DNA from 3 places in the Mesorhizobium sp. M0678 genome. Region 3 is predicted to be linked to each of the others. Evidence: riboswitches for the same ligand, from Rfam matches in the RefSeq annotation. Region 3 holds a riboswitch; each other region holds the start of a gene.
The links. A riboswitch is a leader RNA that binds a small molecule or an ion and turns the genes downstream of it on or off. The one in region 3 is predicted to bind thiamine pyrophosphate.
Positions count from the first base shown of each region.

Region 1: another riboswitch for thiamine pyrophosphate. It lies ahead of thiC (phosphomethylpyrimidine synthase ThiC); the one in region 3 lies ahead of thiB (thiamine ABC transporter substrate binding subunit).
Region 2: another riboswitch for thiamine pyrophosphate. It lies ahead of thiC (phosphomethylpyrimidine synthase ThiC); the one in region 3 lies ahead of thiB (thiamine ABC transporter substrate binding subunit).

Region 1 is NZ_JAMYPT010000029.1:279-5,172, forward strand. Features, by position in the region: partial or broken gene NKI29_RS29720 (ATP-grasp domain-containing protein) at 138-1,369, shown strand; TPP riboswitch at 1,663-1,779, shown strand; partial or broken gene thiC (phosphomethylpyrimidine synthase ThiC) at 1,883-3,714, shown strand; gene thiO (glycine oxidase ThiO) at 3,711-4,712, shown strand; gene thiS (sulfur carrier protein ThiS) at 4,681-4,878, shown strand; gene NKI29_RS29740 (thiazole synthase) at 4,880-4,894, shown strand, end outside.
Region 2 is NZ_JAMYPT010000029.1:23,100-27,993, reverse strand. Features, by position in the region: gene thiO (glycine oxidase ThiO) at 1-688, opposite strand, end outside; gene thiC (phosphomethylpyrimidine synthase ThiC) at 692-2,536, opposite strand; TPP riboswitch at 2,641-2,757, opposite strand; gene NKI29_RS29845 (porin) at 3,305-4,462, opposite strand.
Region 3 is NZ_JAMYPT010000006.1:257,521-262,414, reverse strand. Features, by position in the region: gene thiP (thiamine/thiamine pyrophosphate ABC transporter permease) at 1-910, opposite strand, end outside; gene thiB (thiamine ABC transporter substrate binding subunit) at 1,162-2,175, opposite strand; TPP riboswitch at 2,219-2,333, opposite strand; gene NKI29_RS14155 (thiamine diphosphokinase) at 2,461-3,105, shown strand; gene NKI29_RS14150 (ABC-F family ATP-binding cassette domain-containing protein) at 3,121-4,894, shown strand, end outside.

The DNA.
Region 1 (4,894 bases), on a different contig from region 3:
AATCAATTTACAAGATTTTTACAACCGTCAGTCGTTGACAATGGTACGGCGCCGCGAGTCTGAGGTCCGGCACGGCCATAAAAGTGACGCCGGTACCCTCGGACCGCCGCCAGCACGCAACATCGGGATTAACAGCAATGGTAAGAAGAAGAGCGCTCATATTGGTCGAAGGCCATAGGGGAACTGGTCAGCTATACGTCCAAGCGGCTCAGTGTCTTGGTCTTCATCCAATTACTCTGACGGCTGATCCACCTCGGTACGACTATCTTTCGGCGGAAAACGTTGAGGCAATCCGTGTCGACACTGGCAATCTCGAAGCGTTGGTCCGCGAATGTTCGCGGCTGCGTGCTACCCACGACATTGCTGGCATTACTGGCTTTGCCGGGGACCATGAATCGATCTATGCGACAGTTGGCAAGCTTTGCCGGCATTCGATCTACCGGGACCGAACCCTGAATCGATTGAACGAAGCTGCGACAAATTCAAGCAACGCCAACTCCTCGCGCAGGCCGGCGTTCCAATACCGGCCTATCGGTTGGCAACGAATGCGGCGGAGGTAGAAAGCTCGGCTGCAGAGATCGGCCTGCCCGTGATTCTTAAGCCGGCAGTAGGCAGCGGCAGCATCGGTGTCCGATTGTGCCGCAGCCTCGAAGACGTAGCCGAACATACGACCTATCTATTGGGCGGAAAGCACATATGGCGGTCTACACCGAAAATACTCGTCGAAGAATTCGCACAGGGCCCGTTCTATAGCATTAATGTTATGGGGAATGAGGTCGTTGCGATTTGCGCCAATGACTTTGGTCCCCTCCCCCATTTCGTCATTCGTGAGGTGACCTATCCGGCCCTGCTGACTGATCAGGAGCGTGAGCGCATCGCCGATGTTTCGCTGAGCTGTTTGCGGACTCTCGGCCTTGGCTGGGGGCCAACTAACATTGAACTCCGGTGCACGAAACGCGGTCCAGTTGTCATTGAAATCAATCCGCGTCTTAGTGGCGCGCCCGACCCTCAACTGGTCCAGTTAGCTTACGGTGTCGACCTCGTAACCGAGCACATCAAGCTTGTCATTGGCGAGGAATGGGATCTGCGCAAAAAGCATTCGCATACTGCGGCCGCGCGATTCCTGCTTCCTGATCAAGATGGCACCCTCGACTGGATTGGTGGCGACACTCAGGCAGCTGCTATATCAGGTGTGGCCGAGGTGAAATTGAATGTTGAACCCAAGACACCGATCGTCAGGAAGGGGGATTTCCGAGACTGGATTGGACATGTCATTGCCACTTCGCCCAGCCGTGCTGAAACCGAGGGCGCCCTTCAGCGAGCGGTCGACTTGATCGATTGGTCGATCACCCCTTTCCGGCGACAATAGGAGGTGATCGAGAGCACGATGTTTGTGGGGCGTTCGGGCGGCCCACCAGTTCTGTTCCGATCAGGCATTGACGGCTTAAGATCCTTGAAACGCAGCAGGCCGTCTACGTCAATGTCACATCAAGTTTGACGAGGCAAATGCAGCTTTGGCCACACCTGCCCTATCTCCCGCGGAACTTCTCCGCGACCCGTGGCGAGGCCGTCGGCCCAATTTGGGCCCAATTTGATTGCCGCCCACCGCCGCCGCAGGACGAACATGCGCTTGACAAGACAACCCCGGCCCGTTCAACTTGAGGCATTCACCAGGGGAGTCCCGGCAAGGGGCTGAGATACTGCTGGCTTTCGCGGCGCAGTGACCCGTTGAACCTGATCCAGTTCATACTGGCGTAGGGACGGTGCAAGCGCTTTGCGGGAGTTCACGCCCGAGGTCCTGTTTCGGCAGGTCGACAGAAGCGTCTTTTCATCCTTCCGGCACAGAACTGGGTCTCCAATGCATGAGCAAAGGAGCCTCAAGATGAATGCCCTCACCCCAGCCGTCTCAACGGGACCGCTGCCTGCTTCGCGTAAGATCCACAAGCCCGGTGCCATCCACCCGCAGATCAGGGTGCCGATGCGCGAAATCTCCGTCCATCCGACAGCCGGCGAACCGCCCGTCACCGTCTACGACCCGTCGGGCTCCTATACCGATCCGGCTGTCGAAACCAGCATCCAAAAAGGCCTGGCCCGGCTTCGCCACGAATGGATCTTGGCGCGCGGCGATGTCGAGGAGACGGCCGCCACGTCCGGCCGGAGGACAACGGATTCGCGACGGGCGAACGCCTGACGCCAGAATTTCCCATCCGCCACCGACCGCTCAGAGCCAAAGCAGGCAAGGCGGTGACGCAGCTTGCCTATGCACGCGCCGGCATCATCACACCCGAAATGGAGTTCGTCGCCATCCGCGAGAACCTTGGTCGCGAGATCCTGCACGGCAAGCTTGAGCGCGACGGCGAGGCTTTCGGCGCGATGCTGCCCGATTTCGTCACGCCCGAATTCGTCCGCCACGAGGTGGCGCGCGGACGCGCGATCATTCCCGCCAACATTAATCATCCCGAGAGCGAACCGATGATTATCGGTCGCAATTTCCTGGTCAAGATCAACGCCAATATCGGTAACTCCGCCGTCACATCGTCGATGGCTGAAGAGGTCGAAAAGATGGTCTGGGCGATCCGCTGGGGCGCCGATACGGTGATGGACCTGTCGACCGGCCGCAACATCCACAACATCCGCGACTGGATCGTCCGCAACTCGCCGGTGCCGATCGGCACTGTGCCGCTCTACCAGGCGCTCGAGAAGGTTGGCGGCATTGCCCAGGATCTGACCTGGGAGGTGTACCGCGACACGCTGATCGAACAGGCCGAACAGGGCGTTGACTATTTCACCATCCATGCCGGCGTGCGGCTGCATTACATCCCACTGACCGTTGACCGGGTCACGGGTATCGTCTCGCGCGGCGGCTCGATCATGGCAAAATGGTGCCTGCACCATCACCGGGAAAGCTTCCTCTACGAGCACTTCGCGGAGATCTGCGACATCTGCCGCGCCTATGACGTCTCCTTCTCGCTCGGCGACGGCCTTCGTCCCGGCTCGATCGCCGATGCCAACGATGCGGCGCAGTTCGCCGAGCTGGAAACGCTTGGCGAGCTGACGAAGATCGCCTGGGCGAAGGATTGCCAGGTGATGATCGAGGGGCCTGGCCACGTGCCGATGCACAAGATCAAGCAGAACATGGACAAGCAACTCGCCGTTTGCGGCGAGGCGCCGTTCTATACGCTTGGCCCGCTGACGACCGACATCGCGCCGGGCTATGACCACATCACCTCCGGCATCGGCGCGGCGATGATCGGTTGGTTCGGCACCGCCATGCTCTGCTACGTCACGCCCAAGGAGCATCTCGGCCTTCCCGATCGCAACGATGTCAAGATTGGCGTGATCACCTACAAGATCGCCGCCCATGCCGCCGACCTGGCGAAGGGTCATCCGGCGGCGAAAGTCAGGGATGATGCCCTTTCCCGCGCGCGCTTCGAGTTCCGCTGGGAGGACCAGTTCAACCTGTCGCTCGACCCCGAAACCGCACGGTCCTTCCACGACCAGACCTTGCCCAAGGAGGCGCACAAGCTGGCGCATTTCTGCTCGATGTGCGGACCGAAATTCTGCTCGATGCGAATTTCCCACGACATCCGCGCCGAAGCGCAGAAGGAGGGCATGGCGGCGATGGCGGCGAAATACCGCGAGGGCGGCGATCTCTACGTGCCGGCGGACGAGACCGGCGCACCGCTTTCGCCACAGGCGCATGAGCCATCATGAAGGTGCTGGTCAAAGGGGCCGGCGTTGCCGGCCTCACCGCGGCCTTCGAGCTCGCCGCACGCGGCGCGGCGGTTTCCGTTGCCGAGACAAGGCCTGGCCTTGGGGGCAATGCGTCGTGGTTCGCCGGTGGCATGTTGGCGCCATGGTGCGAGCGTGAAAGCGCCGAGCAGCCGGTGCTGGATCTCGGATGCGACGCCGCCGACTGGTGGGACGCCGCAACGCCCGGCTTGGTAACACGACGGGGAACGCTGGTCGTGGCCGCGCCGCGCGATGCGGGCGAGCTCGACCGGTTCGCCAGCCGCACGTCGGGCTATCGGCGCGTCGAGGAAGATGAAATTGCCTTGCTGGAGCCCGACTTAGCCGGCCGCTTCCGCCGCGGACTGCTCTTTCCCGATGAGGGCCATCTCGATCCGCGCCAGGCGATGGCAGCGCTTCATGACAAGCTCGCGGCCATGGGTGTCGAATTCCACTTCGGCGCCGACGCCCAGCATGTTTTTGGTTTCGATCGTCAGATCGATTGCACGGGAATGGCAGCCGCCGATGACAGGTTGCGCGGCGTTCGCGGCGAAATGCTCATCCTGCGCACCCCTGATACCTCGCTGTCGCGCCCGGTCAGGCTGCTGCATCCGCGCTTTCCACTCTATGCAGTGCCGCGCACCGACCACCGTTTCATGGTTGGTGCGACGATGATTGAAAGCCAGTCCGCCGGACCGGTTACGGCGCGCTCCATGTTGGAGCTGCTGGGTACCGCCTATGCCCTCCATCCGGCCTTTGGCGAGGCCGAGATCGTTGAAACCGGTGTTGGCGTCCGTCCAGCCTTTCCCGACAATTTGCCGCGCGCCGAAACGAACGGTGAGATCATCGCGATCAACGGGCTCTATCGTCACGGTTTTCTCCTAGCTCCCGCCATGGCGCGCCAGGCTGCCGACCTGGTTTTCAATCAAGACGGAACCAAGGAGCTTGCTCATGAAACTGATGGTCAACGGCAAAGTGCATGAGGTTGCCGCCACCACGCTGGCCGAGCTGCTTGCCGCGCTTGACTATGAGGGCGATTGGCTCGCGACCGCCGTCAACAACGACCTCGTGCACAAAGCCAGCCGGGCGGAATTCCAATTGAACGACGGCGACCGGATCGAAATCCTCTCGCCGATGCAGGGAGGCTAACATGTTCGAACTTCTC
Region 2 (4,894 bases), on a different contig from region 3:
CGCCGACCATGAAGTGATGATCGGCTCGCGGCACGATATAGATCGGATGACGCGGATGCATGAGACGCACTGGCCGCGCGAGCGAGACATCACGCGTGTGGAGGATCAGCATTTCACCGCGCATGCCGCGTAAATCGTCGTCGGCCCGCGCGATGCCCGTGCAGTCGATCACCTGATCAAAGCCGGAAAGGCCAACCTCACCCGTCTCAAAAAGGAAGACGACGCCCATCGCACGCAGTTTGCCGGCGAGGGCTTCGAGAGCCCGACGGGGATCGAGATGAGCTTCGCCGCCAAAAAACAGGCCCTGATGAAAGCGGCCGGCAAGATCGGGCTCGAGGGCGGCAACCGCCTTTTCGTCAACCCACTCATAGTTGCGCGTACGAGCTGCAAAACGGGCAAGCTCGAAGGCATCGCGCGTATGGGCGACGACGAGAGTGCCGGCCCTCGTCACCAGCCCGGGCAGCGCCCTTTCCCACCAGTCGGCCGCAACGTTGCCGAAAGTGACGACCGCCTCCTCGGCGCTTTCGCGTTCGCACCAAGGGGCGAGCATGCCGCCGGCGAGCCAGGAGGCATTGCCGCCGATCTGGCTGCGAATTTCAGCAACCGTGACGGATGCACCCCGCGCGGCCAATTCATGGGCGACGGTGAGGCCTGCCACACCGGCGCCTTTGACAAGAATGCGGCGCATGGCTCAGCGCGCCCCCTGATCTTCCTGCACTGAGGCCTGTTTTTCTACCTCGGGCGTCTCCACCGGCATATAAAGATCGCCGCCTGCGCGATATTTCTCGGCCATCGCCGCCATGCCTTCCTTCTGCGCCGTGGCCCGAATGTCGTGGGAGATGCGCATGGAGCAGAATTTCGGCCCGCACATCGAGCAGAAATGCGCCAGCTTGTGCGCCTCCTTCGGCAACGTCTCGTCGTGGAAGGAGCGCGCGGTTGCGGGGTCGAGCGACAGGTTGAACTGATCTTCCCAACGAAACTCGAAGCGCGCGCGCGAAAGGGCATCATCCCTGAGTTTAGCCGCCGGATGACCCTTCGCCAGATCGGCGGCATGGGCGGCGATCTTGTAAGTGATCACGCCAATCTTGACATCGTTGCGATCGGGAAGGCCGAGATGTTCCTTCGGCGTGACGTAGCAGAGCATGGCGGTGCCGAACCAACCGATCATTGCCGCGCCGATGCCGGAGGTGATGTGGTCGTAGCCCGGCGCGATATCGGTCGTCAGCGGTCCCAGCGTATAGAACGGCGCCTCGCCGCAGACAGCGAGCTGCTTTTCCATGTTCTGCTTGATCTTGTGCATCGGCACGTGGCCGGGCCCCTCGATCATCACCTGGCAATCCTTCGCCCAGGCGATCTTCGTCAGCTCGCCGAGCGTCTCCAACTCGGCGAATTGCGCCGCGTCGTTGGCGTCGGCGATCGAGCCGGGACGAAGGCCGTCGCCCAGCGAAAAGGACACGTCATAGGCGCGGCAGATGTCGCAGATCTCCGCAAAATGCTCGTAGAGGAAGCTTTCCCGGTGATGGTGCAGGCACCATTTTGCCATGATCGAGCCGCCGCGCGAGACGATACCCGTGACCCGGTCGACGGTCAGCGGGATGTAGTGCAGCCGCACGCCGGCATGGATGGTGAAATAGTCGACGCCCTGTTCGGCCTGTTCGATCAGTGTGTCGCGGTACACCTCCCAGGTCAGATCCTCGGCAATGCCGCCAACCTTTTCGAGCGCCTGGTAGAGCGGCACAGTGCCGATCGGCACCGGCGCATTGCGCACGATCCACTCGCGGATGTTGTGGATGTTGCGCCCGGTCGACAAATCCATCACCGTATCGGCGCTCCAGCGGATCGCCCAGACCATTTTTTCGACCTCTTCGGCCATTGACGATGTGACGGCGGAGTTGCCGATGTTGGCGTTGATCTTGACCAGGAAATTGCGACCGATGATCATCGGCTCGCTCTCAGGATGATTGATGTTGGCGGGAATGATTGCCCGTCCGCGCGCCACTTCGTCGCGGACGAATTCCGGCGTGACGAAATCGGGCAGTGTCGCGCCGAAAGCCTCGCCGTCGCGCTCAAGCTTGCCGTGCAGGATCTCGCGGCCGAGGTTCTCGCGGATGGCGACGAACTCCATTTCGGGCGTGATGATGCCGGCGCGCGCATACGCAAGCTGGGTCACCGCCTTACCTGCCTTGGCCCTGAGCGGCCGGTGGCGCGCGGGAAATTCCGGCGTCAGGCGCTCGCCCGCCACGAATCCATTGTCTTCCGGCCGGACAGGGCGGCCGTCATAGGCCTCGATATCGCCGCGCGCCGCAATCCATTCGTGGCGAAGTCGGGCGAGGCCCTTGTCGATGCTGGTTTCGACAGTCGGGTCGGTATAGGGGCCGGACGGATCGTAGACGGTGACGGGCGGTTCGCCCGCCGTCGGGTGAACAGAGATTTCGCGCATCGGCACTTTGATGTGCGGGTGGATGGTGCCGGGCTTGTGAATCTTGCGGGAGGCGGGCAGCGATCCCGTCGAGACGGCGGGGGTGAGGGCATTCATCTTGAGGCTCCTTTGCTCGTTGCATTGGAGACCCAGTTCTGTGCCGGAAGGATGAAAAGACGCTTCTGTCGACCTGCCGAAACAGGACCTCGGGCATAAACTCCCGCAAAGCGCTTGCACCGTCCCTACGCCAGTATGAACTGGATCAGGTTCAACGGGTCACTGCGCCGCGAAAGCCAGCAGTATCTCAGCCCCTTGCCGGGACTCCCCTGGTGAATGCTTCAGGTTGAACGGGCGAGCGCTATCTTGTCAAGCGCATTCGGGCCGCGGCGGTGATCGTCGGGCGATCGTCTCGGCCAGGCGCAAGATCGGATGGAGCGTCGCCTGAGAATCGTCTGTTCCTCGATCAGCCTCGCTTATGCTCTGGAGCTTGTTTTCTCGCGCCCGAATTTCCGCGGGGATGGCTGAACGGAGGCGATCCATTTGCGATTTCAAGTGCGTCGGGCCGCACCCCACAATCGCTCAACAAGTTGAACACGTCCTGACCCGACTGGGCCTTCGAGTTTGGAAAACCTGGCCGGGGTACTGCTGGATGGCAGGGTCCGTCAAGCGGGCGGAAGGGATGAGGAAATGAAAGAGCTGCAGATCAAAACACATAATCGAGCGATGAATATCGCCTGCGCGATCATCCGGACCAGATCTGATATGAAACATCGTCCGGCCCCGAGATCGAGGCTCCAATCTCGTATAGCTTCATGCGACGTTCTCTTGGAGTGTTGCGGGATTGGTCCGCTCAACCGGATCTCGGAGCTCAACCCTTTCATCCCATTAGAATGAGCGTTCAAAACGCAGGATTCCGCTGACACTGCTCTTCTTGTTGGCGTTGGTCCAGGTCACGTTGGAAGCGTCCACCTTGCCGACGGCGAAGTTGCCGTAGCGGCCATAGTCGAGTTCCGCCGTAACTGTGAAATCTGGAAGAAACGCATAGGCGACGTTTGCAGCGACACCATGGTTGTTGAGCTGATCACCGGAGAGCTGAAGGTTGAACGAAGTTGTCTCGTTGAGCTCGTAAGCGGCGCCAGCCCAGAAAGCCCAGTTCCCGCCCCAAATCTTATAGAAGCCGCGACCATGAGCGTCGATCGCGTTCATGGAGTCGTCGTTGAGCTTGCCATTGGGACCGTAGCCGAACATTCCGAACAGCAACAGTTCGTTGGTGACATTGATGTCGACACGGACCTTGGCGGCCACCGATTCGTAGTTGCTTTCATAACCAGCAACGCCGGTGATCGCTCCCCAGCCATGTGTGTATTTCAAGCCGCCGACTATGTGCGGATCGTAGTTGTCGATTGTGCCGACCACGCCTGAGCCTTCTTCGAGCGAAACCACGGCCGAAAAGCCGTTCCCGGCGTCGAAGTAGTACTGGACCACATTGGTATCGAAAGCGCCGTACGGAACCGGCGTCTGGTTGAGTACGTCACCCGCGCCGCCAATAAACATGTCGAAGGCCGACCAGTCCTTACCAACTCGGAGGCCACCAAGCTGAATCCAGGCGAAAGTCAAGATGCTGTCTCCGTTGAAGGCATAGGACCGAGAACTGTCCGAAACCGACGTGTGGCGGTTACCGAAATCCACGCGGGTTTCGGTGTAGGTCTTCAACGTGCCGAGTTCGGTCTCCTGGCCGGTCCAAGCTTTCAGTGTGAAGCGCGTATTGTTTTGCCATGTACCCTGATCCTCACCAGTCCTCACATCTGAGGTTCTTGCGTGGTCAAACAATCCGACATGGCCCAAGCCGACGTCGTAACTAACATAGCCGCCGATGCGCAGGCAGGCCTCGGTGCCTGAAATGTAGACGTAGCCCGAGCCGTAGACGTCGCAGATCTTGACGTACTCAGTCGGGTCAGGCTCGGCGACGGTGGTCACCGCGCGAGCGTCGGAAACGGCGATCAGTGCCGCAGTTGAGCCGAGGAGGAGGCTCCCAATGGTCATTGTTGATCTCCGTCTAAATAGTAAAAGGAATCGAGACCGATAAATGATTTTTGCTAAGCAAACGATTGATAGCGCATCAAGCTGAATTCTGGGAGTGTTGCTGCACCTGTCGTGCTAACGCTCAGGAGAAGTTAGAATGTGATTGAGACTTGTTGTCACATATATTAAGTAGTTATGACTCCCAGGCGGTCGTACAACATTTTTGTACAATCACCCTTTTCACCTCCGCGGCGGGCCTCACAAAGGGTACTACTGCAAATGACGTGCCACCCTGACGACCCAGCTGCGGCTTGAAGCTCAACTATGCGGGCGGACCTTGGTTCGCGCTTCCGTTCTTTTGCCTTGCGGATCCACCCAAGCACGAACGGCAAACGTTTCGGCTACGGTTCGTCTGTTCGCTTCGGGACAGTTTGGCTTAATGGCGACGGCATT
Region 3 (4,894 bases):
CGACAAACAGCAGTGCCAGCCCGATCGCCAATGCGTTCAGCACGGTCTCGGCCGCACCGGCTGAAAAATACCGGCGCGGCGCCACCGGCAGATTGGCATCCCCTACCATATTGGCGCCGAGCCGCGTCAAGGCCAGCACGACGACGAAGGTCAGGGCAATCTGCAGCAGGGTCAGCGTCACAGCCCGCGCCGGGTCGAAGTCGAAACGCAGCGCCTGGTAGATGGCAACCTCGAGCGTCGTCGCGCTGGGTCCGCCGCCGAGCGTAAGCACGATGGTGAAGGAGGTGATGCACAGCATGAAAACGAGCCCTGCAACGCCGGGCAAGGCCGCACGCAGCGGCGGCCATTCGATCAGCCGGAAGGCCGGCGCAGCGCCCATGCCAAGCTGGCTCGCCAGCCGCCATTGGTCGGCCGGCACGGTCTGCAACGCCTCCAGGAACAGCCGCGTCGCCAGCGGCAGGTTGAAGAAGACATGGGCGACGAGTATGCCCGACAGGCCATAGATGCCGGGCCAGCTCTGGCCGCCTAGCGCGCCCAGCGTGCCGGCAAAATAGCCGGCGCGGCCATAGAGCGCCAAGACACCGAGTGCGGCAACAATGGCCGGCAGCGCCAGCGGCACGGCGAAAAGCTGGAGGATGAAGCCTCGCCCGAAAAAACGTGGATGCCGCGACAGGGCACGCGCGACGAACAGCGCCGGTGCAACGGAGAGCAGGGTCGACAGCAGAGCCTGCCAGAGCGTGAAACGGACGACGCGCAAGAGATAGGAATCGAAAGCGGAGGCGGCGCCGGACAGGTCGCGTGTGGCTTCGACGACGAGCCCGGCGAATGCACCGCCGATCAGCAGCGCGATGGCGGCGAGCGCGACGATGCCGGCAGTGACGCGGGGATCGGCCGGATGACGCGTACGCATGTCGCGCTACCCGACACTACGACAGGTGTTGATCGAAGGAAATACCTGACAATGGCCGAGCCCACCCCTCTCTGGCCTGCCGGCCATCTCCCCCTCAAGGGGGGAGATTGCGCACTCAGCCGCCTTCGCCAATCTCACAAGTGGCAGGATGAGGAGAGGCGACAAAGCTGCCGATCTCCCCCCTTGAGGGGGAGATGGCCGGCAGGCCAGAGGGGGGTGGCTTGGCGCAAACATCCGACGAGGCTTGAGCCCTACTTGCTCATCACCGCCAGCCACTCGTCGACCCAGGCCTTGCGATTTGCGGCGACGTCTTCCGGGCTGAACAGCAAGGTCTTGGTCGGCTTGACCAGCTTATCGAACGCCGGGTTGAGCGGCTTGTCGGTTTTGCCGGCCGGGAACATCCAGTTGGTTTCGGGAATGACATCCTGGAACTTCGGTCCGGTCATGAAGGCAATGAACTTTTCTGCCAGCGGGTTCTTCGCACCCTTGGTGGTGATCCCCGCAACCTCGATCTGCAGATATTCGCCCTCCTCGAAGGACGCCGCCTGGTAGCGCTCGGTGTTTTCGGCGACCATGTGGTAGGCCGGCGAGGTGGTGTAGGACAGCACCATCGGCGCCTCGCCCTTGGTGAACAGGCCGTAGGCCTCGCTCCAGCCCGGCGTTACCGTCAGCACCTTCGCCTTGAGTTTGGCCCAGGCTTCCGGCGCCTTGTCGCCGTAGACCGACTTGACCCACAGCAGCAGGCCAAGGCCCGGCGTCGAGGTGCGCGGATCCTGGATGACGATCTTCTCTCCGGCATCGCCCTCGACCAATTCCCTGAGGCTCTTCGGCGGGCTCTTCAGTTTTTCGGTATCGTAGACGACGGCGAAATAGCCATAGTCGAACGGCACGAAAATATCGTCGCTCCAGCCGCCCGGCACACTGACGCCCGACACGGCGCCGTGCGGCGAAAACAGGCCGGTTGCCTTGGCGTCGGCGGTTACGTTGGTATCGAGGCCAAGTACGATATCGGCCTTGGTCGCGGCGCCTTCCAGCTTCACACGATTGAGCAGCGCCACGCCGTCGGCGACCGAGACGAATTCGACGACGCAACTGCATTCGGCCTCGAAGGCCTTCTTCACCGCCGGTCCCGGACCCCAATCGGCGGTGAAGCTTTCATAGGTATAGACCGTCAGTCTATCCTGTGCCGATGCCTGCCCTGGCAGGGCGAGCGCGGATGCCGCAAGCAGGACAATTGAGACAAGAGAGTGGAAAAAACTGCGCATCGGCGCCTCCTTCGTTCGCGTTGAAAGGAATTGAGGCGTCGGGCTGTCCGAAACGTCTAATCCCTCCGCCGGTACAAACCGGATCAGGTTCAGCGGGTTGGCAGTCTTGCCTCTCAGCCGGTCCGCGAAGATCGCGTCCGGCACCCCGTTAGAGCGTTTCGACACATAGGCCCGGCCGAAGTGCTGCGCAAGCGGAAGTTTGCCGGGCATCCAAAGCCCAGCCTTCCGTTTCGTCTGCCGTTTCATCTTCCGTTTCCGGGGCAGGGCTGGTAAGGGCCACGAGATATGAGCACATTCACCATCCTGCTTGGCGGCGATCTCATCCGCACGCCGCTGCTCGACCGCCAGGTCGAAGGCTCGCGCGTCATCGCCGCCGATGCCGGCATCGGCCATGCCCGCATGCTGGGCCTGAGGCCGGAACTCTGGGTCGGCGATTTCGATTCGGTGCCTGCCGAGTTGCCGGAGGATCTGGCCGCCGTGCCACGGCAGGTGTTTCCCGCCGAAAAAGACAAGACCGACGGTGAACTCGCTATCGCCGCCGCACTCGAACGTGGTGCGACCAGCCTTGTGCTCGCAGGCGCCTTCGGCGGCAAACGTACCGACCACATCTTCCTGCATCTGGCGCTAAGCGTCCGGCTGGCGGAAGGCGGAACGGAAGTGCTTTTGACCAGCGGCGCACAGGAAGGCATTCCTTTGCTGCCTGGAAAGACTGGCTTCGACTATGTCGACGGCACGCTGTTTTCGGTGCTCGGCTTTTCGGATCTCGCCGGCCTGACAGTCACCGGCGCCAAATGGCCGCTCGACCATGTCGAGGTTGCGTTCGGCTCGTCGCTGACCATTTCCAACGAGGTCAGGGGCCGGTTGGAAATCGCGCTGGCCAGCGGCCGCGCGCTGCTGCTCGCGCATCCCTACCCTCTTCCGGAAAGCTGAGCCCAGAAAGCTGACATGGCGCCGCCGCTTCTCAATCTCGACGGGATAAAGCTGACATTTGGCGGCACGCCGCTGCTCGACGGTGCCGCCCTGACGGCCTCAGTTGGTGACAAGATCGCCCTGGTCGGCCGCAACGGCTCTGGCAAGTCGACGCTCCTCAAGATAGCCGCCGGGCTGATCGAACCGCAGGACGGCGAAGTCTTCCGCCAGCCTTCGGCGACCGTGCGCTACTTGCCGCAAATGCCCGACATGGACGGCTTTGCGACTGTCCGCGCCTATGTCGAGGCGGGGCTCGGGCCGGCCGACGATCCCTACCGCGCCACCTATCTGATGGAGCATCTCGGCCTGACCGGCGAGGAACGGCCGAACGACCTCTCCGGCGGCGAGGCGCGGCGCGCCGCCCTCGCCCGCGTCATGGCGCCGGAGCCCGACATTCTCCTCCTCGATGAGCCGACCAATCATCTTGACCTTTCGGTCATCGAATGGCTGGAGGAGGAGCTTGCCCGCACCTCCTCGGCACTGGTCGTCATCTCGCATGACCGCCGTTTTCTCGAGCGCGTGTCACGCGCCACAATCTGGCTCGACCGCGGCCAGACCCGCCGTCTCGACAAGGGCTTTGGCTATTTCGAGGAATGGCGCGACACGGTGCTGGAGGAGGAAGAGCGCGAGCAGCACAAGCTCGGTCGCCAGATCGTGCGCGAGGAGCACTGGCTGCGCTATGGCGTGACGGCAAGGCGCAAGCGCAACATGCGCCGGCTCGGTGAATTGCAGACCATGCGCCAGCGCTTTCGTGGTCATCGCGGCGCCGAGGGTGCGGCGACGATGACAGCCAGCGACGCCGCCGAATCCGGCAAACTGGTGATCGAAGCCAAGAACATCGAGAAGAGCTTTGGCGATCTGACCGTGGTCAAGGGATTCTCGACCCGCATCCAGCGCGGCGATCGCGTCGGCCTGGTCGGGCCGAACGGCGCCGGCAAGACGACGCTGTTGAAGATGCTGACCGGCGAATTGAAGCCGGACGCAGGCACGGTGCGGCTCGGCACCAATCTGGAGATCGCCACGCTCGACCAGAAGCGCGAAGCCGTCGACCCGCAGGAGACACTGGCGCAGTATCTGACCGACGGGCGCGGCGAGAACCTCGTCATCAATGGCGAGCAGCGCCACGTCGTCTCTTACATGAAAGACTTCCTGTTCAAGCCGGAACAGGCGCGCACGCCGGTGCGCGAGCTTTCGGGCGGCGAGCGGGCACGGCTGATTCTCGCACGCGTTTTGGCGCGGCCGGCAAACCTGCTTGTGCTCGACGAGCCGACCAACGATCTCGACATGGAGACGCTGGAGCTGCTGCAGGAACTGGTCGCCGGTTTTGCCGGCACGGTGATCCTGGTCAGCCACGATCGCGATTTCCTCGACCGCACCGTGACCAGCATCATCGCGCCGGATGGTGACGGCCGCTGGATCGAATATGCCGGCGGCTATTCCGACATGCTTGGGCAGCGCGGCGGCACCAGGCTGGACGACCGCAGGGCGCGGCCAAAAGCAGAAGCCGGTGAAGCGACGGCGGCAAGCAGGAACGAAGCGGCCGCACCGAAGGGCCCGGCCAAGAAACTGTCGTTCAAGCAGAAATTCGCGCTGGAAACCTTACCCAAGAAGATCGAGGCGGTGTCGGCCTCGATCTCGCGGCTGGAGAACAACATCGCCGATCCGGCCTATTACGAGCGCGACCCGGCCTCGTTCCAGAAGACGATTGCCGCGCTCGACAAGGAGCGCGTCACACTGGCAGCGCTCGAGG